One region of the Streptomyces sp. NPDC057438 genome, then DNA from elsewhere that is predicted to be linked to it. Evidence: riboswitches for the same ligand, from Rfam matches in the RefSeq annotation. Region 1 holds a riboswitch; each other region holds the start of a gene.
What was found. Region 1 has a riboswitch for cyclic di-AMP ahead of ACFU5F_RS08120 (C40 family peptidase). Riboswitches for the same ligand answer to the same signal wherever they lie in the genome.
Positions count from the first base shown of each region.

Region 2: it holds a riboswitch for cyclic di-AMP, as region 1 does, so the genes downstream of both, ACFU5F_RS12345 (M23 family metallopeptidase) here and ACFU5F_RS08120 (C40 family peptidase) in region 1, are expected to answer to the same signal.
Region 3: it holds a riboswitch for cyclic di-AMP, as region 1 does, so the genes downstream of both, ACFU5F_RS00675 (transglycosylase SLT domain-containing protein) here and ACFU5F_RS08120 (C40 family peptidase) in region 1, are expected to answer to the same signal.
Region 4: it holds a riboswitch for cyclic di-AMP, as region 1 does, so the genes downstream of both, ACFU5F_RS14615 (transglycosylase family protein) here and ACFU5F_RS08120 (C40 family peptidase) in region 1, are expected to answer to the same signal.

Region 1 covers NZ_JBHVDD010000009.1:54,317-59,387, forward strand. Annotated here, with positions in the region: gene ACFU5F_RS08095 (8-amino-7-oxononanoate synthase) at 1-658, shown strand, start outside; gene ACFU5F_RS08100 (DUF397 domain-containing protein) at 716-940, opposite strand; gene ACFU5F_RS08105 (helix-turn-helix domain-containing protein) at 950-1,810, opposite strand; gene ACFU5F_RS08110 (ATP-binding protein) at 2,058-2,516, shown strand; gene ACFU5F_RS08115 (DUF6328 family protein) at 2,488-3,042, opposite strand; gene ACFU5F_RS08120 (C40 family peptidase) at 3,122-3,595, opposite strand; cyclic di-AMP (ydaO/yuaA leader) riboswitch at 3,599-3,810, opposite strand; gene ACFU5F_RS08125 (hypothetical protein) at 4,142-4,459, opposite strand; gene ACFU5F_RS08130 (ATP-dependent Clp protease proteolytic subunit) at 4,467-5,071, opposite strand, start outside.
Region 2 covers NZ_JBHVDD010000016.1:56,586-61,656, forward strand. Annotated here, with positions in the region: gene ACFU5F_RS12330 (GNAT family N-acetyltransferase) at 1-1,336, opposite strand, end outside; gene ACFU5F_RS12335 (HPr family phosphocarrier protein) at 1,528-1,809, shown strand; gene ACFU5F_RS12340 (GntR family transcriptional regulator) at 1,987-2,691, opposite strand; gene ACFU5F_RS12345 (M23 family metallopeptidase) at 2,894-3,682, opposite strand; cyclic di-AMP (ydaO/yuaA leader) riboswitch at 3,696-3,865, opposite strand; gene ACFU5F_RS12350 (M16 family metallopeptidase) at 4,068-5,071, opposite strand, start outside.
Region 3 covers NZ_JBHVDD010000001.1:138,807-143,877, reverse strand. Annotated here, with positions in the region: gene ACFU5F_RS00680 (polyprenyl synthetase family protein) at 1-692, opposite strand, end outside; cyclic di-AMP (ydaO/yuaA leader) riboswitch at 1,477-1,682, shown strand; gene ACFU5F_RS00675 (transglycosylase SLT domain-containing protein) at 1,687-2,439, shown strand; gene ACFU5F_RS00670 (HAD family hydrolase) at 2,503-3,309, opposite strand; gene fahA (fumarylacetoacetase) at 4,129-5,071, shown strand, end outside.
Region 4 covers NZ_JBHVDD010000021.1:13,070-18,140, reverse strand. Annotated here, with positions in the region: gene eno (phosphopyruvate hydratase) at 1-57, opposite strand, end outside; gene ACFU5F_RS14615 (transglycosylase family protein) at 470-1,186, opposite strand; cyclic di-AMP (ydaO/yuaA leader) riboswitch at 1,191-1,390, opposite strand; gene ACFU5F_RS14610 (transglycosylase family protein) at 1,573-2,643, opposite strand; gene ACFU5F_RS14605 (cytochrome P450) at 2,871-4,136, opposite strand; gene ACFU5F_RS14600 (nucleoside triphosphate pyrophosphohydrolase) at 4,324-5,071, opposite strand, start outside.

The sequences.
Region 1 (5,071 bases):
GCCCGCCGTCGCCGTCTCCGACACGGTCTTCTCCGTGGACGGCGACGCCGCCCCGCTGGCCGGACTCGCCGCGGCCTGCCGGGAGTACGGTGCAGGGCTCGTCGTGGACGACGCGCACGGCCTCGGTGTCCTGGGCGACGGGGGCCGGGGAGCGCCGCACGCGGCGGGACTCGCGGGCGCCCCCGACGTCGTCGTGACGCTCACGCTCTCCAAGTCGCTCGGCAGCCAGGGCGGAGCCGTCCTCGGCCCGGCACCGGTCATCGACCATCTGGTCAACGCGGCCCGCACCTTCATCTTCGACACGGGGCTCGCCCCGGCCGCGACCGGCGCGGCGCTCGCCGCGCTGCGGCTGCTGCGCCGCGAGCCCGAGCGGGCCGCGCGCGCCCGTGAGGTGGCCGGGGAGCTGCACGCACGGCTGACGGCGTCGGGCCATGAAGCGGTGCGGCCCGACGCCGCCGTGGTGTCCGTACGCGCGCCGTCGCCGGATCAGGCACTGCGCTGGGCGGCGGACTGCCGGGCGGCGGGTCTCGCCGTCGGCTGTTTCCGCCCGCCGTCCGTGCCCGACGGCGTCTCACGGCTGCGGCTGACCGCCCGTGCGGATCTCACGCAGGGACAGATCGACCGGGCCGTGGGGATCATCGGCGATACGCGACCGTGAGTCGGCGTCCCGGTCGAGCGTCGCCGTAAGCGGAACCTCGCGCGCGGCCGGTGGCGCTCACCGCAGTGTGGTGACGAATCCCTCCCAGGTGTCGGGTTCGAACAGCAGGGCGGGCCCCGCCGTGTTCTTCGAGTCGCGTACGGCCACCAGCCCGGCCCAGCGGCCGGATCGCGGACGGGCCGTCTCGACACAGTTGTTCATCCCGGTGCTGCGGCTGCTGCGCAGCCATCGCACATCACGCAGTTCGGTACTTGCGGGAACGTTCCGAGGCAGTGCGGACATGGTGCCTCCTTACGCGCCGGCGGCTAGCCCGGCGAGGTAATCCAACGAGTCCTCGGGCGAAAGGGCGTGGATCTGAAGGGCGTTGAAGGCCTCGACATACGCCTTGAGGTCTTCTTTCCGTTCGAGGTAGAGGCTACTCGTCAAGTGGTCGAGAACAACCACATCCAGATCAGACGTGCTCGGAAATGAGAAAATTACGAAAGGGCCCGTGACGCCGATGTGTGCCCCGGCAGTGAACGGGAGCACCTGCAGTCTCACCTGGGGCAGCCGCGCCGCCTCGACCAGACGGGCCAGCTGCCGGGCCATGACCTCGGGACCGCCCACCTCGCGCCGGAGAACGCCCTCGTCGAGCACGGCGCTCAGCCTCATCGGCGGATTTCCGCACAGCACCTTCTGCCGCGCGAGCCGCACCTCCACGAGCGCGTCGAGTTTGTCGTCTTCCAGCCCCTCCACCGCGGCCCGCGTCACCGCCCGCGCGTACTCCGGGATCTGCAGCAGACCCGGCACCACCGAGGTCTCCAGCGTCCGCATGCCCCCCGCCTGCGACTCCAGGCTGATGAAGTCGCGGTACGCCGGCGGCAGTACCCCCCGGTACGCGTGCCACCAGTTGTGCCGTCCGCCGCCGTCCTCGGAACCGGCGAGCGCCAGGAGCAGCTCGCGTAACTCGGTGTCGTCGATCCCGTACGCGTCCAGGAGCTTGCGGACGTCCGCGGGCTTCACCCCGCTGGCGCCCGTCTCGATCCGGCTCACCTTGGACTGGTGCCAGCCCACCCGATGGGCCGCCTCGATGCTCGTGAGCGCGGAACGGGTGCGCAGGACACGCAACTCGGCACCGAGCTTGCGGCGGCGCACCGCGGGACCGTACTGCATGGGATTCTCCTTCCGCCCGGCGCCCGACGGCGGGGTGACGACAGAGGATGGACCAGGACCCCACCCAAATACGTTCGGCCGTCGGATAGTTCACCGCTTCGAGCGACAGATATATGCACATCTTGGTGGATCGCCGCGCGTGACGGCCCAGGTAGTGGCAGTCTGGCGCGAAGCACCAGTCCGGGACCGCAGTCGAACCATCCGCTCCCTGTCGGACACCGGTCCCGTGGGAAAGGGACGCCTCGCCATGGCAGATCACCTGGAAGCATCCGTCACTCTGCCGAGCGATCCCGCCTCGGTGTCCGCAGCCCGGAACTACGTCGCCAGCGTGCTCGCCGAATGGGGCCTGCCGGGCGACACGGGCATCGCGGACACCGTGCGCCTGATCGTGTCCGAACTCGCCACCAACGCCGTCCAGCACACGTTGGGCCAGTCTCCCACCTTCACCGTGGACATCGCGCTCGACCGGGACGAACACCTGCGCATCGGTGTCACCGACAGTCATCCGCGCTTCCCCAGACGCCTGCCGGCCGCCGTCCAGCAGGACAACGGCCGGGGCATGGTCATCATCCGGTGGCTGACCGCCGAGTGCGGCGGCAGGCTGAGCGTCAGACCCACGCGGGAGGGCGGCAAGACGGTGGCGATCGAACTTCCGTGGACGGTCCCCGTCCAGCCGGTCACCGCGGGTGGCCCGCCGGAGACCTGACAGAGCGGCTCTCCGGCCCGGCCGGTGACGGCAGCGGCGGTGTGGCGCCACGGTCGGCGGCGCGTCCCACCACGCGCGGGAGCAGGCCCCACAGCAGGAGGCACACCAGAAAGGTGCCGGCTCCGGCGACGATCCCAGCCCTCCGGCCGAGCGTCACGTCCACGACGAGCAGGACGGAACCGGTGAAGGCCGGCATCAGGACGATCATGCCCGCGCTGGCCAGCCGGGACGAGACCCGGACGATGGCGGGCTTGGCGTTCTGCTGGAAGAGCGAGCGGTGCAGGGCGGCCGGCGCGGTGAAGAGGGCCGCCGCGAGAACGGCCAGCAACAGCGTGGTGACGTAGGTGACACGTTGGAACGTGTCCAGATCCGGAAAGCGCGGGGTGAAGGCCAGCGTCAGCAGGAACGCGAAGAGGATCTGTACCCCGGTCTGGGTGACCCGCAACTCCTGGAGCAACTCGGAGAAATTGCGGTCGGCGCGTTCGAGGGGGGTCTCATTACGCCCGGTGGTGGGTACGTCGGCCATGACCGGACGGGTAACCACATGGGCGGGACATACTCCGGGCGAGGGGCGGCGGACAGCGCCACCGCCCCCCGGCGGTGGGTCAGCGGACCCGGCCGTACCAGACGTTCTTCGTCCAGATCTTCTGCAGCCGGACGACGTCACCCGTCTTCGGCGAGTGCCAGAGCTTCCCCTTCCCCGCATAGATGCCGACGTGGTACACGTTCGAGCCCGAGTGGAAGAAGACCAGATCTCCGAGCTTGCGGCTGCCCGCGGAGATGTGCTTCGTCTTGTTGTACTGCTGCTGGGCAGTACGAGGCAGCTTCTTGCCCGCCTTCTTGAACGAGTAGAGCGTCAGCCCCGAGCAGTCGAACCGGCCCGGACCCACGGCGCCGTACTTGTAAGGGGAGCCCTTCTTCGAAGCAGCGACCTTGAGTGCCTTCGACGCCACCGTGGCGGCCTCGGCGCCGGATGCGGCGCCCGGGACCACGATGCTGCCGCCGACGGCGGCGATGGTCAGAGCCGAGGCCGTACCGGCCCGGGTCAACAGCGACGGGACACGATTCAGCGCAGACATGCGCAACCCTTCGTCAGCCGCCTGTGAAGGATGACCTGTCGGATTCGGGCTGGCGAAGTTGCCCGGCCGCTGACGCGGCTTCACCCCAAGGGCTGCTCGGCGCGGTCATGGCGTGACCGTTCCGGCGACCCGTCGTGCTTGGGTCCTCCACTCCTGCCGATGCAATCCTGTCGACCGGTCATCCGGGCGGCGGCAGGACTCGGCGTCCACCCGGATCGCCCCGCCGCTGCGGCGGGGGCTTGTCGTCAGGAAGGGATCTTGGCGTACTCAAGTGCGAAAATCCCAACGGAACCGCGGATTTGTGGTCTTACTCACCACTCACCCGTTCGGGTGGACAGGGTGATTTCCATGGTTGTGTCCCACTGGTCGAGGAGGTCCGCACCAGCACCGGAATGCCGTACTCCGGCCATGTACCAGGCATCTTGCGCAACTTTACAGGTCCTCACGACGTATGGGCCGATGGGTCGATCGCGGTAGGCCGACCGGAGGGCGACGAGCCGGGACCGGACGCCCCGTCAGTAGTACGCGGCGCGATGCGCGATCGGTTCAGGCCGGCGAGTCCTCCGCCTCCGGCGGCAGCGCCACCCGCCCGGCGCGGCGCTCCCCGTCCAGGACGCGCAGGGCCCGCGCGAGCGTCGGGGCGTGTACCTCGTTCTCCCCGCGCCTGTGCATCAGTTCGAGCGCGTCACGCAGCGCGGCCGCCTTCGAGACGAGCGCCTGCGCCGCGCGCAACCCGCGGTACGTGTCGCCCGGACGAGCCGGATTGATCCGGCCGATCAGATCCAGCACGTCCAGGTAACGGTCGATCAGCTCCGCCTCGGCGCGGGTGAGCGCGGGCAGCGGTGGCAGTTCGGGGGGCAGCATCCGCGCCTCACCTCACGCCGGGGGTCGGGGGCGAGGGGGGTGCGGGACGGGTCTTGCGGCTTCCGACCACCCGGTCGGCCAGGCCGTACGCCACCGCCGCCTCGGCGTCGAGGAACGTGTCACGCTCGAGGTCGGCGCTGATCCGCTCCGGGCTCTGCCCCGTGTGCCGGACCAGCATCTCCTCCATGTTCCGGCGGTTGCGTGTCAACTCCTCGGCCTGGATCGCCAGATCACTGGCCTGCCCCTCGATCGGCTCGGCCAGGGCCGGCTGGTGGATCAGTACGCGGGACCCCGGCAGCATCGACCGCTTGCCCCGGGTGCCCGCCGCCAGCAGGACCGCGGCGGCCGAACCCGCCTGCCCCAGACAGACCGTCTCCACGTCACAGGTGACGAACCGGATGGTGTCGTAGAGCGCCGTCATCGCACTGAAGGAGCCTCCGGGCGAGTTGATGTACAGCGCGATGTCCCGGTCCGGCGCCTGGTGCTCCAGGTGCATGAACTGCACCATCACGTCGTTCGCCGACGTGTCGTCGATCCGCGTCCCGAGGAACACGATCCGTTCCTCCAGAAGCTTCGAGTACGGATCCATCGTCCGGTACCCCGCACTGGTGC
Region 2 (5,071 bases), on a different contig from region 1:
CCGCCGTACGCCGGGCGAGACGGGTGAACTTGCGCGGGTTGCCGATGGACTCCAGGTACATGAGGACGACATCGGTGTGCGGGTCCTCGTACCAGTACTGCAGGACGTCGTTCCCGGAGACGTCCGCACGGTTGCCGGACGACACGAACGTGGAGACGCCCGTGACACCGGTGACCCCGCCCCCGCGCCGGTGCAGCCGGGACAACAGCGCGATCCCGATGGCGCCGGACTGGGCGAAGAGGCCGATGCGCCCGGAGCGCGGCGCCTCGGGGGCGAGCGAGGCGTTGAGGCGTACGTCCGGGGCGGTGTTGATGATCCCGAAGGCGTTGGGTCCGATGATGCGCATGCCGTACGTGCGCGCCTGGCGCACCAGTTCGCGCTGGCGCTCGCGCCCGTCGGGGCCGCTCTCGGCGTACCCGGCGGAGATGACGACGAGCCCCTGCACGCCGTGCGCGCCGCACTCGGCGACGACCTCGGGGACGTGTGCGGCGGGGACGGCGACGACCGCGAGGTCGACGGGACCCTCGATGTCGGTGACGGTCCGGTGTGCGGGCACCCCGTCGAGGTCCTTCTCGTCCTCGCCGAGGGCCCTGTTCACCGCGAACAGCCGCCCGGTGAAACCCGCGGCCCGGAGGTTGGCGAGGACGCCTCGGCCCACTCCCCCCGGCGTGCGCCCGGCGCCGATGACGGCGACCGAGCCGGGGGCGAGCAGGCGCTGGACGGATCTGGCCTCGGCCCGCTGCTCCCGGGCGCGCTGCACGGCGAGGGAGCGGTCGGTGGGCTCCAGGCCGAACTCCAGGCGGACGACGCCGTCCTCGAAGCTGCGCCTCTGCTGGTACCCGGCGTCGGTGAACACCTTGATCATCTTGCTGTTGGCGGGGAGCACCTCGGCGGCGAAGCGTCGGATGCCGCGCTCGCGGGCGACGGCGGCGATGTGTTCGAGGAGGGCGGAGGCGACGCCTCGGCCCTGGTGGGCGTCCTGGACGAGGAAGGCGACCTCCGCCTCGTCGGCGGGGGCGGACGCGGGCATTCCGTCGGCGCCGATACGGTCGTAGCGTACGGTGGCGATGAACTCGCCGCCGACCGTGGCGGCGAGCCCCACCCGGTCCACGAAGTCGTGGTGCGTGAAGCGGTGGACGTCCTTGGCGGACAGGCGAGGGTACGGCGCGAAGAAGCGGTAGTACTTCGACTCGTCCGAGACCTGCTCGTAGAAGCTGACCAGACGCTCGGCGTCATCGACGGTGATGGGCCTGACGCGTGCGGTGCCGCCGTCGCGCAGCACCACGTCGGCCTCCCAGTGGGCGGGGTACTCGTGCCGGTCCGACGAGGTCTGCATGGGCCCCAGAGTACGGCTCGCGTCCGGCTACGGCGCGGGACAGTCTGGGGAAGCACAACAGAAGCGCGAGAGCCGGTTCGTGGCCAGGCCGTGGGCCCCGTTCCGCCCTCGCGCGCCATATGGGAAACTGGTCTAGACAACCCGGTCCAGACCACTCTGCACCACCCGAGACACCTGAAGGGCAGCATCACATGGCTGAGCGCCGCGTCAACGTCGGCTGGGCCGAGGGCCTCCACGCCCGACCCGCATCCATCTTCGTCCGGGCCACCACGGCCTCCGGTATCCCCGTGACGATCGCCAAGGCCGACGGGAACCCCGTCAACGCGGCCTCCATGCTGGCGGTCCTGGGCCTCGGCGCCCAGGGCGGCGAGGAGATCGTGCTCGCCTCCGAGGCCGAGGGTGCGGACGCCGCCCTCGACCGCCTGGCGAAGCTCGTGGCCGAGGGGCTGGAAGAACTCCCCGAGACGGTCTGAACCACCGGGTGACCGGCCGACCCGAACAGAAAAGGCCCCGAAAGGCCGGCCGTACACATGTGGAGGGCTCGTCCGATTTATCGGGCGGGCCCTCCACATTTTCGTTCTGTCACCTTTCCGCGGGCAGCAGAAATAATGCCCCGCGGAATTCCTGCCTCTTTGTATACGGCTCCGGTGTTAATGCCGCAGGCTCGGTGTGTTTACGGGGTGTTGCGAAGTCCTCACACGGTCCGGCCGGTCCGCCCCGCCGGCCCCGCCCGGAAATCGGAACCGGTGCGCGGCGGCGGCCCGCTCGGTGTGCAGGGACGTGATCGTGCGGGCCCGGTCGCCGTCCCCGCGCGCGACGGCGTCCACGATGCCGCCGTGCTCCGCCCAGGACTCCACCGGGTCGGCGGGTGCCTCGACCGCGTACATCCAGGCGATCTTGTGCCGCAACTGGGCGAGTGTCGAGGTCAGGGCGGGGCTGCCGGACGCCTGTGCGAGCGTCTCGTGGAACCAGCCGCCCAGGGAGCGCAGATCCTCGCTGGTGCCCCTCCTGGCCCGCTCCTGGCCCAGCCTGACGAGGCCGCGCAGCACCTTGAGGTGCGCCTCCGTGCGCCGCTGGGCGGCCCGGGCGGCGCCCAGCGGCTCCAGCAGCATGCGCATCTCCAGCAGGTCGGCGGCCTCCTGCTCGGTCGGCTCGGCGACGCACGCGCCCGCGTGGCGGCGGGTCACCACGAAGCCCTCGGCCTCCAGCGTGCGCAGCGCCTCACGCACGGGGACCCGGCTGACGCCGTACCGACGGGCGAGCAGTTCCTCGGTGAGACGGCCGCCGCGCTCGTAGACACCCGCGACGATGTCGTCCCGGATCGCCGTGCAAACCGAATGCGCCGGAATACGCATGACCGACCTCCGCCTTAATCCCCGTGAAACGTCGATGATTGACGTGTCTTCCAGCGACTCTATTGCAGCGGGACGGAATTTCCGATGGCGGACCGGAATCCAGGGATATTTTTTGGACAGAAGGTGCGCGCAACAGGTTCGCGCAACGCGAAAAGCCCCGGCTCGTGAGCCGGGGCCTTCGTCGGAGGCGTGGAGCCGGGTGTCAGACGTTCACACCGTGCGACCGCAGGTACGCGGCGGGGTCGATGTCCGAGCCGTACTCGGCCGTCGTGCGGGCCTCGAAGTGCAGATGCGCGCCCGTGACGTTGCCGGTCGCCCCGGAGAGGCCGATCTGCTGGCCGGGGGTGACCGTCTGGCCGACGGAGACGCCGATGGACGACAGGTGGCCGTACTGGGTGTACGTGCCGTCGGTCATGCGGATGACGATGTTGTTGCCGTACGCGCCGCCCCAGCCCGCCTCCACGACGGTGCCGGAGCCGACCGCCAGGACGGCCGTGCCGGTGGCGGCGTGGAAGTCGACGCCGGTGTGGCTGCCGGAGGACCAGACGGCGCCGCCGGCCTTGTAGCCGGTGGAGATGTAGGAGCCGCTGATGGGCGAGACGTAGGTGTTGAGGCGCTCGCGCTCGGCCGCGCGGGCGGCGCGGGCCTTGATCTCCTCGCGCTCCTTGGCGACGGCACGTTCCTGCTCGGCCTTCTCGGCGGCGGCCTTGCGGGCCTCCTCCTGCGCCTTCTTCTTGACCTCGGCCACCTCGGCGGCCTGCTGCTGGGCGGCGGCCTGTGCGTCGACCTGGTCGGCGACCGTGTCACCGAGGACGATGACCTGGTTCAGGCCGGTCTGCTCGACGGCGGGCTCCTCCGCGGCGAGCGCGGGGCCGGCCAGGGTGCCGATGACACCGGTGGTGGTGAGAGCGGCGACGCCCACGTTCCTCGTGGTCGTGCGCTGCACACGGCCGGGGCGGCGGTGCTTCCCAGGGGCGCGGGTGAACGCCATGAAGTGGCTGGTCCTTTCCTTCCTTCTCGCCTACCGGGTTAGCTGACGGGTTCGGAGCAGGAAGGTCTCCTACGGCTGCCCCCCGTTTCGCGTCGCTCGCGAAGGGCACCCGATTCACCCCAGGGACTTCGGTGGGTCCCCGGCTCCCCAGGCTCGCACCTCGGGACTCGGCGATGACTGTCCGGTGCCGCGGCTGCGGCGAACATCTGACGAACAGCCGGACCGACGCTAAGTGGGCCGTCTTCGAAATAACAAACGGATCACAGGATTTGTTAACTACGCCACAGGTCAGACACACAACCTCCGCCATCAAACGGACAAACGTGGGCCCTGGTGACTCTTCCGTCACCAGGGCCTCACTGGTGCGTGTCGTTCTGTCCGTTTCCTACTCAGCCGGTACGACGGTGACTTCGCCGATTCCGAGGGCCCTGACCGGCTCCTCGATCTGCGCGGCGTCCCCGACGAGGACGGTGACGAGGCGGTCCACCGGGAAGGCGTTCACAACGGCCGCGGTGGCCTCCACCGTGCCCGTGGCGGCGAGTTGGCGGTACAGCGTCGACTGGTAGTCGTCCGGCAGGTACTGCTCGACCTGGTCGGCCAGCGTGCCCGCCACGGCCGCGGCCGTCTCGAACTTGAGGGGAGCGACCCCCACGAGGTTCTGCACGGCGACATCACGCTCGGCGTCGGTCAGCCCCTCGGCGGCCAGGGTGCGCAGCACCGTCCACAGGTCGTCCAGCGCCGGACCGGTGTTGGGCGTGTCGACGGAGCCGCTGATGGCCAGCATCGCCGTACCCGATCCGTCGGGGGCGGAGCGCAGCACCTGGCCGAACGCGCGCACCCCGTAGGTGTAGCCCTTCTCCTCCCGCAGGACGCGGTCCAGACGGGAGGTGAGGGTGCCGCCGAGGCAGTAGGTGCCGAGCACCTGGGCCGGCCACACACGGTCGTGCCGGTCGGCGCCCACCCGGCCGATGAGCAACTGGGTCTGCACGGAGCCGGGGCGGTCCACGATGATCACGCGTCCGGTGTCGTCGGCACTCACCGCCGGTACGGCGCTCGGCTTGGCCGGGGAGCCGGTCCAGGCGCCCAGCGTGTCGCCGAGCAGGGTGGCGAGGTCGACCCCGGTGAGATCGCCGACGACCACGGCGGTGGCCGTCGCGGGACGCACGTGCCGCTCGTAGAAGGCGCGTACGGCCGCGGAGTCGATGCCCTCCACGGTCTCCTCGGTGCCCTGGCGGGGCCGCGACATGCGCGACGTGGCCGGGAACAGCTGCCGGGAGAGCTCCTTGGCGGCCCGCCGGCCCGGGTTGGCGGTCTCGTGGGGGATCTCGTCGAGCCGGTTGGCCACCAGACGCTCGATCTCGCCGTCGTCGAACGCGGGGGCCCGCAGCG
Region 3 (5,071 bases), on a different contig from region 1:
TCGTGCGAGTCGGAAGCGACGTCGAGGACGTCGTCCGCGAGCTGGAAGGCCACGCCGAGCCGCTCCCCGTACTGGGTCAGCACGTCGACCACGGTCTCGTCGGCCCCCGCCATCAGCGCGCCGAGCCGCCCGGCGACCGCGACCAGCGATCCGGTCTTGCCGCCGAGGACATCGAGGTAGTGCTCGATCGGGTCGCGCCCGTCACGCGGTCCGGCGGTCTCCAGGATCTGCCCGGTGACCAGCCGCTCGAAGGCCTCGGCCTGGATGCGGACGGCGTCGGGACCGAGGTCGGCGAGGACGTGCGAGGCGCGGGCGAAGAGGAAGTCGCCGGTGAGGACGGCGAGGGAGTTGTCCCAGCGGGCGTTGGCGCTCGGCACACCCCGGCGCACCTCGGCCTCGTCCATCACGTCGTCGTGGTACAGCGTGGCGAGATGCGTCAGCTCGACCACCACCGCCGAGGGCACGACACCCGGCGCGTAGGGGTCGCCGAACTGCGCCGCGAGCATCACCAGCAGCGGGCGGAACCGCTTGCCGCCCGCGCGCAGCAGATGCTGGGCGGCCTCCTGGATGAACGGGACCTCGCTCTTGGTCGCCTCCAGCAGACCCTCCTCGACGGCCGCCATTCCGGCCTGGACATCGGCTTCGAGAGCCTGGTCCCGCGCGCTCAGCCCGAACGGCTCGACGACGGTCACGAGGGTTCTCCTGTCTGCTGACGTCTGATGACGGTCACACGGTCGGTCTAGGTCGCTCTCACGGTCGATGACACGGTTTGTCGATCTGTCGCTGTCATCACCCGAGTCAGCGTATCCGGTCACCTTTCGATCACCGCGAGCGCCCACGGCTTCGCCTCGAGTGGTATGGGACCGCACTCCTCCCATTCTTGATCAACTGATACACGCCGATATCCATCGACGCGCATGCCGCACCTGTCCGCGCACCCACCGGCACCCCTGCCCGCACCCTGCTCCGCACCCCCGCCCACGCATCCGCTCGCGCGCCCGCCCGCGCCCACCCGCGAACGGATACCCGCCCTCCCCCGCGGAACGCCTCCGCGCCTCGCTCACCGCCTCGCCCGCACCCCAGCCCTCACCCCCGCCCCACCGCGTCCCACCCCGAGCCGGCCGATTCCCCACGCACTCGACCACCCATTTCTAACCTTTTGCACCCTTTCCCCTTGGCCCGAGTTGACCGATTTGCCGCTTACTTTCATTTCACCCGACTCCTCCCGTGAGTTGAGTCACCAGCCGCCGTCGACCCTCCGCGCGAGACCCACACCCCGCGCCGTCGACTTTCCCTTTGCGCTAGGCAAGTTGAGCCGCGAAACAGATAGCCGATCTTGGGTCGAATCACAGCAAACTCAAGGTCAACTGGATCAAAGCGCCAAACCGGGACTTGTTCCAGTCGTGTGCTCTCGCATACGTTCACACCTCGTCCGGACGGACCGCCGAATCCTGCCGCCGCCCCGGACTCCCCACCCATCACCACTCATCCACGCACGGCAGGAGCGGGGGACCCAGGTAAGCCGTCGGTCCGATGACCCCCAATCGGACCGGCTAGGGGTGAAGCCACGCGCAGTACGCCCGGCGGACGCGGCACGCACAGCGACCGCCGGGACGACGCGCGAGGCCGGGCATCTCCAGCCCGAACCCGACAGCTCACCTCGCAGGCGACGGAGAGGAATTCAGCATGCCCGCACAAGGCAAACACCGTCGTCCCCGAAGCAACGCGCTGACCCGCGGCATCGTCGCCGCCGGCACCGGCGGGGCCGCGCTGGCCCTTCCGCTCACGGTCGCCACGACCGCGAACGCCGCCGCCCCGGCCCAGGCCGCCACCTCCGTGCAGTCGGCCCCGCAGGCCGCGCCCGCCGCGGTGCTGCCCAAGTCCACGACGTACACCGTGGTCTCCGGCGACACGCTCTCCTCCATCGCGCGCAAGCACCACACCAAGGGCGGCTGGCAGCAGCTCTACAAGAACAACCGCGCGGCCATCGGCGACAACCCGGCGCTCATCCGGCCGGGCCTGAAGCTGAAGCTGAACGGGACCAAGGCGGCCACGGCCCAGAAGTCGTCGACCGCGTCCAAGACGTCCACGGCCACGCAGGCCTCGGCCAAGACGTACGCGAACAACCTCGACGGCTGGATCCGCGAGTCGCTGGACATCATGGCGCAGAAGGGAATCCCCGGGACGTACAACGGGATCTACCGCAACATCATCCGCGAGTCCTCGGGCAACCCGCTGGCGATCAACAACTGGGACTCCAACGCCGCCGCGGGCACCCCCTCGAAGGGCCTCCTCCAGGTCATCGACCCGACGTTCGCCGCGTACCACGTCTCCGGCACCCCGTACGACCCGTACGACCCGGTCGCGAACATCACGGCGGCGTGCAACTACGCCGCCGACCGGTACGGCTCGATCGACAACGTCTTCGGCGCCTACTGAGCCCTGCGGCTCCCCCTTCTCCATCTGTTCCCCTGGGCCGGCGGGCCCAGGGGAACAGCCCGTTCACGGGAAGAGTCGCTCCAGCACCACCGCGATGCCGTCGTCCTCGTTGGAGAGGGTCACCTCGTCGGCGACGGCCTTGAGTTCGGGGTGGGCGTTGGCCATGGCGACCCCGTGCGCGGCCCAGTCGAACATCGGGATGTCGTTGGGCATGTCACCGAAGGCGATGGTCCGGTCCGAGGTCAGCCCGAGATGGTCGGCGGCCAGGGCGAGGCCCGTCGCCTTCGTGATGCCGCACGGCTGGAGTTCGACGGTGCCGGGCCCCGACATGGTGACCGTCGCCAGCGAGCCGACCGCCATCCGCGCCGCCGACGCCAACTCGTCGTCCGACAGATAGGGATGGCGCAGCAGCACCTTGCTGATCGGCTCGCACCACAGATCGTCCCGGCGCGGCACCTGGACCGCGGGCAGCGTGGGGTGGGGCATGAGGTAGCCGGGCTCGATCAGGGTGAGGCCGTCGACCCCGTCCTGGTCGACGGCGGCGTACACCTGTCCGACCTCGGCCTCGATCTTGCCGAGCGCGGTCTCGGCGAGCTCCCGGTCCAGGGTGACGGACCAGAGCAGCCGGTCCGCGCCGTGGTCGTACAACTGCGCGCCCTGTCCGCACACCGCGAGCCCCCTGCCGCCGAGATCCTCCAGCAGTGGGCGCACTCTGGGCGCCGGCCGTCCTGTCACCACGAGGTGCCGGGCACCCGCCCCCGTGGCCCGCGCCAGCGCGGCGAGGGACCGGTCGGAGAGCGTGTCGTCACTGCGCAGGAGCGTTCCGTCCAGGTCAGTGGCGATGAGTGAATATGCGGTGGGAGCGGCCATGATCAGAGAATACGGATGCCACACCCCATCGGTTCGACGGGAACCGGACGACGTCCGGCATCCCGACCACCGTGACCGGCCCCCACGTCAACATCCTTTGCCCGAACGGTAGTTCAGCGGCGCGCTCGCGGCCTGCGGGCCCGGGCACCGCCTCCCGCCGATCACGGACACGCCCTCCCGCCCCTGCGTCGCCGGGGGGATGCCGTGTCAGCCGCAATGACGCGGACCCCGTCCCGCACCCTGCCTCCACCACCGGCACCCCCGCGACCCCGCAACCCCGCCGCCGGCGATCCCGTGCAGTTCCGTACGTCCGCCCTACGTCCGCTCGCACCTCCGTCCACACCTCCGTCCGTACGCCGTCAAGGCCCCGCGCCCCGACCGCGGGCCCACACCCACGACTCGGCGCGCACGACCCGCGCCACCTCCCGCCACCACGGCCGGGCCGGTCCGGGCGGCGGCCGGGGCGTAGCCGTGGCCGGTTTCGCGGGGGCGCGCCGACGGCCACCACGCCCCGGCCGCGCGCCACCACACGCACCCGCGCGCCGGTCTTGGCCACCGCCAGGACCGCGGGGTCCACCCCCGTACGCGGACCCGTACCCGGACTCGACCCCCGCCCCGGCTCACCCGAACCACCCGAGCCCTCCAGGCCACCCGCGCCACCCGAGCCACCCGGGGAGGACCAAGCCGGAACCTTTCTCCCGCTCTCCCCTCTATGGGGACATTGCGAACTCTTCAGACACTCCCCGATCTTGGCACCGCCCCGTAACGTGTGCCGCGACCAGAGGAACGACGGAAAGCACGAGAGCGAGGCAGCACCCGATGCCCCCCTTCGATGTCCCCGAAGGTGATCCCTTCGACGTCCCCGAGGGCCACCCCTTCGGGCCGCACAACCTCCCCTACGGCGTCTTCTCCCCCGCCGGCTCCGACGCCCGTACGGTCGGCGTCCGCCTCGGCGACCACGTCCTGGACGCCGCCGCGGCGGCCCACGCCCTCGGCTCCCCGTACGGGGCGCTGCTGGCCCACCCCACGCTCAACCCACTGCTGGCGGCGGGCCGTACCGCCTGGTCGGACCTCCGCCGGGCGCTGACCGCGTGGCTCACGGTGCCCTCGCACCGGGAGACGATCGCGCCACACTTCCACGCGCTGTCCGGCGTACGCCTTCATCTGCCGTTCGAGGTGGCCGACTACGTCGACTTCTACGCCTCCGAGAACCACGCGCGGAACGTGGGCCGGATCTTCCGGCCCGACTCCCCGGACCCGCTGACCCCCAACTGGAAGCACCTGCCGATCGGTTACCACGGCCGGTCCGGCACGGTGGTCGTCTCCGGCACGGAGGTGGTGCGGCCGTCCGGGCAGCGCAAGGCACCCGCCGATCCGGCGCCCGTGTTCGGCCCGTCGGTACGCCTCGACATCGAGGCGGAGGTCGGCTTCGTGGTGGGCGTCCCCTCGGAGATGGGGCGGCCGGTGGGGCTGCGGGACTACCGCGACCACGTCTTCGGGCTCTGCCTGCTCAACGACTGGTCCGCCCGCGACCTGCAGGCCTGGGAGTACGTTCCGCTCGGCCCGTTCCTCGGGAAGTCCTTCGCGACGTCGGTGTCGGCGTGGATCACTCCGCTGGAGGCGCTGGACGAGGCGCGGGTGTCACCGCCGGAGCGCACGCACCCCCTCCTGCCCTATCTGGACGACTCAGGGCCGGACGTCGACCTCGGGGGGTACGACCTCCGGATCAGCGTCGCGATCAACGGGCAGGTCGTCTCGGAGC
Region 4 (5,071 bases), on a different contig from region 1:
GGGGTTGCCTCGTGAGTCGAGGATTTCCCGGGCTACGACGACGTCGATGGACGGCACGAGCATCTCCTTCATGGGATGTGACGCTGGTTGTGCGGGGCCGCTTGGGCCTTGCGACTAGAGCCTAACCGCCCCCGGGCCGTCGGCAGCCGACCGACCGTCCCGTGGACAGACAGACCGTACCCATTGTTCCCGCCCGGAACAAAGAGGGGGTGAACAAGAGAAGGCGCCGACGGTGCAAAAAAGCCCCGCCCCGGTGCGTACGGGGGAATGCGCACCGGGGCGGGGAGCCCGTGGGGTCGGGGGGACGGCCCTCACGAGGTCTTCACTATGGAGGACACGGATGTGAGTGGGCTGTGGTTCAGCCGGGGAGCGGCCCGATTTCCGGCCCGGCTGAACCTGCCCCGCCTGCCCGGCCGTGGGGGCGGCCGTGGGGTCGGCAGGCGCGTGCGGCCGTCGTGGTCGCGGCGGGTCAGCTCAGGTGGAGCTGCTGGCCCGGGTAGATGAAGTCGGCGTCGTCGATGATGTCCTTGTTCAGCTCGAAGAGTTTCTCCCAGCCACCCTTGACGTTCTTCTTCGCGGCGATGCCGCTGAGGGTGTCCCCCTTGACGACCTTGTACTCGCCGTCGCCCTTCTTGACCTTCTTGCCGGTCGGGGTCTTGACGGTGGCACGCTCGGAGGAGCGGGAGGAGCGGGTGTCCCCGGTGCTCTTCTCGGTGCTCTTCTGGGTGCTCTCCTGCGTGCCCTGCGAGGAGGAGCCGGAGGAGTCGGCGTTGCCGCTGGAGGGGGCGGAGCCGTCGTACGAGGCGCCGGACAGGCCGGTGCCGCAGACCGGCCAGGCACCCTTGCCCTGGCCGGCGAGGACCTTCTCGGCGATCGCGATCTGCTGGGCCTTGCTCGCCTTGTCGGCGGTGGAGGCGTACTGCGTACCGCCGTAGCCGGCCCAGGTGGAGGCGGAGAACTGCAGGCCGCCGTAGTAGCCGTTGCCGGTGTTGATGGACCAGTTGCCGCCGGACTCGCACTGGGCGACGGCGTCCCACTCGGAGGCGGTGGCGGCGGAGGCGCTGCCGGCCGCCATCAGCGGGGCGGCGACGGCGGCGGCGCCGGTGACACCGACGACGGCGATGGCGCGAGCAGACCGCTGCATGGCGGACGGGCGGCGGTGCTTGCCCTTGCTGGAAAACAGCATGGAGAGATCCCCTCACCGACGCCTGCGAGGTGAGCTGTCGGGTTCGGGCCGGTTGAGTTGCCCGGCCGCGCACGCTCGCCTCTCGGCTCACGTCGCGCGGCTTCACCCCCAGCCGGTTCCGGTCGTGCGCCCCCGAAGGGCCGCAACCGCCGGACCCGGCACTTACCTTGGGTCCCCCGCTCCTGCCTACGGCGCTTGACGCGACGACTGTTCCTCACGGCCGATGGCAGGATTCGGCGTGCCGACCGGGAGGGCCCGCTGTGGCGAGCGGTCACGACCGTAAACAGGTGATTGCCCGAATTTCAAAGACGATCAGGGGGTCTGTGATTCATCTCCCACGGAGATCAAAACGGGCATTCAGGGTCGAACCATGACCCGAACTGCCGCTACTTTTTGCCCGTTTCGGCACCGACTTCGAGGGTCTGACCGGGAAGGATGAGGTCCGGGTCGGTTCCGACCGTGCTCTCGTTCTCGGAGTACAGCGTCCGCCACCCGCCGTCCAGGCCGAGCGAGTTCACGATGCCGGTCAGGCTGTCGCCCACACGGACGGTGTAGCCGCCCTCCACCGCCTCGCGCGAGGCGCCGCCGTCCCGCGAGGCGTGCCGGCCGGAGGAGGTGCCGTCGGCGCGCGAGCCGTCGCCCGCCTCCGCGCCGGAGGCGGTGTCCGTGCCGGAGCCCTCGTCGGCGCTGGCGCCGCGATGACGGCCGGTACCGCTGCCGCCGTCGTCGGCGGCCGAAGAACCGTCTCCCTGGCGCGCGGCGTCCGACGTCCCACTGTCGGAGTCCTTGGAGTCGCCGTCGCCGGAGTCGCCTTCGCCGGAACCGGTCGAGTCCGCGGAGTCGGAGTCCTCGGTCGCCTTCGCGGAACCGTCGCGGGCGTCCGCCGACGAGTCCGACGTTGCGCCCGACTTCCCGGACCCGTCGGCGGCGTCGGAGCCGGCGTCGTCGGTCGACCTGGCCGAGTCGGTGGAGCCGGCCGAGTCCGGCGAGGCGGAGGAATCCGGCGAACCGGATGCGCCGGACTCGCTGCCGGAGTTCGACGAGTCGTCCGCGACACCCGTGTCCACATCGGCGGAACCGGCGTCGCCGCCGAGGTTGTGGAGCAGTCCGCAGGTGGCCCAGACGCCGACGCCCTGGTCGGCGAGGATCCTCTCGGCGACGGCTATCTGCTGCGACCGGCTGGCCCGGTCCGCGGTGGTCGCGTAGTCGAGACCGCCGTACTCCTCCCAGTTGGCCTGGGTCAGCTGCAGACCGCCGTAGCGTCCGTTCCCGGTGTCCGCGCTCCAGAAGCCACCGCTCTCGCACTCCGCCACCTGGTCCCAGGTGGTCCCGCTCGCCGCGCTCGCGCCGGTGGCGCCGAGGAGGGGGATGGCGATGGCCGACCCGGTGACTCCCGCCGCGACGAGGAGAGCCGGAGCCTGACGGGGGCGACGGTGACGACCGTTCCCGGAGAGCATGCGGTTGCCTTTCACACGACAGCGGTGGCCTGTGCGACGGGCGTGATGACCCCTTCGCACTGACGTGTGAACGTATCGGCAGTCGATCAGTTGTCACAAGTTAATGCAGCGCAGATCACGTGAAGATCACGGAGTTGAGAGAGCGTCAACTTCTGGCGCGGAATGGGGTAGTGCTACGGCCCGTCGGGGTATCACTACGGGCTGCTCATGGCGTGATCACCGGGCACTCATGGCCGCTTCCGCGGGGTGAATTCCACCGGAAGCGTCCGCAATCCACGCATGATGAGACCTCCTCGCCATCTCAGATCGGCCGAATCCACGGCGAGTCGCAGATCCGGAAGACGGGTCAGGAGCGTCGCCAGCGCGCTCTGGCCCTCGAGCCGGGCGAGCGGTGCGCCGAGGCAGTAGTGGATGCCGTGGCCGTAGCCGAGGTGCTGGTTGTCACGGCGTGAGAGATCCAGGGTGTCGGGGTCGTCGAAGCGGGCCGGGTCACGGTCGGCCGCCGCGAGGACGACGAGCACGGGGTCGCCGGGGGCGATGTCCTGCCCGCCGAGGGTGAGGGGCTCGGTCGCGAAGCGCCAGGTGGCGAGTTCGACGGGGCCGTCGTAGCGCAGGAGTTCCTCGACTCCCGTCTCCAGCAGTCCGGTCTCCCCGGCGGCGAGGGAGGTCTGGAGGCGGGCGCGCTGCCCGGGGTGGGTGAGGAGGGCGTACGTGCCGTTCCCGATGAGGTTGACGGTGGTCTCGAACCCGGCGAACAGCAGGATGAACGCCATCGCCGCCGCCTCGTTCTCGGTGAGGTGCTCCCCGTGGTCGGAGGCGCGGATGAGCGCGGAGATGAGGTCCTCGCCCGGGGCGGGGTGCTCGGTGAGCGCCTCCCGCTTGCGGTGGATGAGTTCGGCGAGGTAGCCGCGCATCTTCTTCACCGACCGCGCGACGCCGCCCCGCGGTCCGCCGCCGTGCCGGATCATCATGCCCGCCCAGTCCCGGAAGTCGTCCTGGTCCTCCCGGGGGACGCCGAGCAGGTCGCAGATGGCGTAGATGGGCAGGGGGAAGGCGAACTCGTGGATGAGGTCGGCCTCCCCCCGGTCCGCGAACCCGTCGATGAGCCGGTCGGTCAGTTCCTGGACGCGGGGGGCGAACGCGGCGACCCGGCGGGGCGTGAACGCCTTCGAGACGAGGCGGCGGAGCCTGGTGTGGTCCGGCGGATCGATGTTCAGCAGATGCGTCATCAACTCCGCCTTGCGCTCGCCGGGGATACCCGTCTTCCCCTTGGCGTGCGCGGGCTCGGCGTGGTGCGCCGGGTTCTTCGACAGACGCGCGTCGGCGAGGGCCTGCTTCGCGTCGCCGTAGCGGGTGACCAGCCAGGCCTCCACCCCACTGGGCAGGCGCGTCCGGTGGACGGGGGCGTGTTCCCGGAGCCAGGCGTACGCCGGGTAGGGGTCGGTGGCGAACTCCCAGGTGAAGAGAGCGGGCGCGCCGGTTTCCGTGGGCATGGCGGAGCTGGATGCGGGCTGGTTGGTCACCCGCCGACGGTATCCGGCCCTGCCATGGCCTCCCGCCCCGTCCCCGGTACTCGCCGGGCTGCGGCTTCACACGGCCGCCGACGGGGACGCGGCCCGGTACCGGGCGGCCGTCGGCGGGCTCGGGGCTCCTGCCGTCGTTCTTCCGCGTGGCGCCGGGTCAGATCAGGTCGGTCTCCTCGTCGGTCTCGGCGTCGGTCCGGTCGGTCCCGCCGCCGTCCGTCCCCTCCTGGGACCTCTCCCCGTCGGTCCTCTCTCCCGCTCCCGCAGGTACGCCCTCCGCGATCCGGATCGCGTCCCGGTACGCGCGGGACGCGGCCCGGAGGGCCGCCTCGGGGTCGATGCCCCGGGACTCGGCGTCGGCGGCGAGGGTGAGGAGTGCGTGGCCGAGGTCGTCACCGGGGGGTATCGGGACGTCGAGGCCGGCGGCGCGGACGCGGGAGGAGAGCTTGGCGGCGAGGGCGAGGCCGGGCTGGCCGAGGGGTACGCCGTCGGTGACCGACTCGCGCCGCTTCTCGACGGCCTTGGTACGCAGCCAGTGCGCCTTGACCTCCTCCGGGGTCGTGGCCGTCGCGTCGCCGAAGACGTGGGGGTGGCGGTGGATGAGCTTGGTGACGATGCCGGCGGCGACGTCGTCGACGGAGAAGGGGACGTCGGGGTCGTCCTCGGCGATGCGGGCGTGGAAGACCACCTGGAGCAGGACGTCGCCCAGTTCCTCGCGGAGTTCGTCGCGGTCGCCCTCCTCGATGGCCTCGACGAGTTCGTACGCTTCCTCGATGCCGTACTTGGCGAGGCCCTGGTGCGTCTGCCGCGAGGACCAGGGGCACTCCGCCCGGATCCGGTCCATGACCTGGACGAGGTCGAGGAGACGGGCGCCGGGGAGGTCGTAGGAGGCGGGGAGCAGCTCC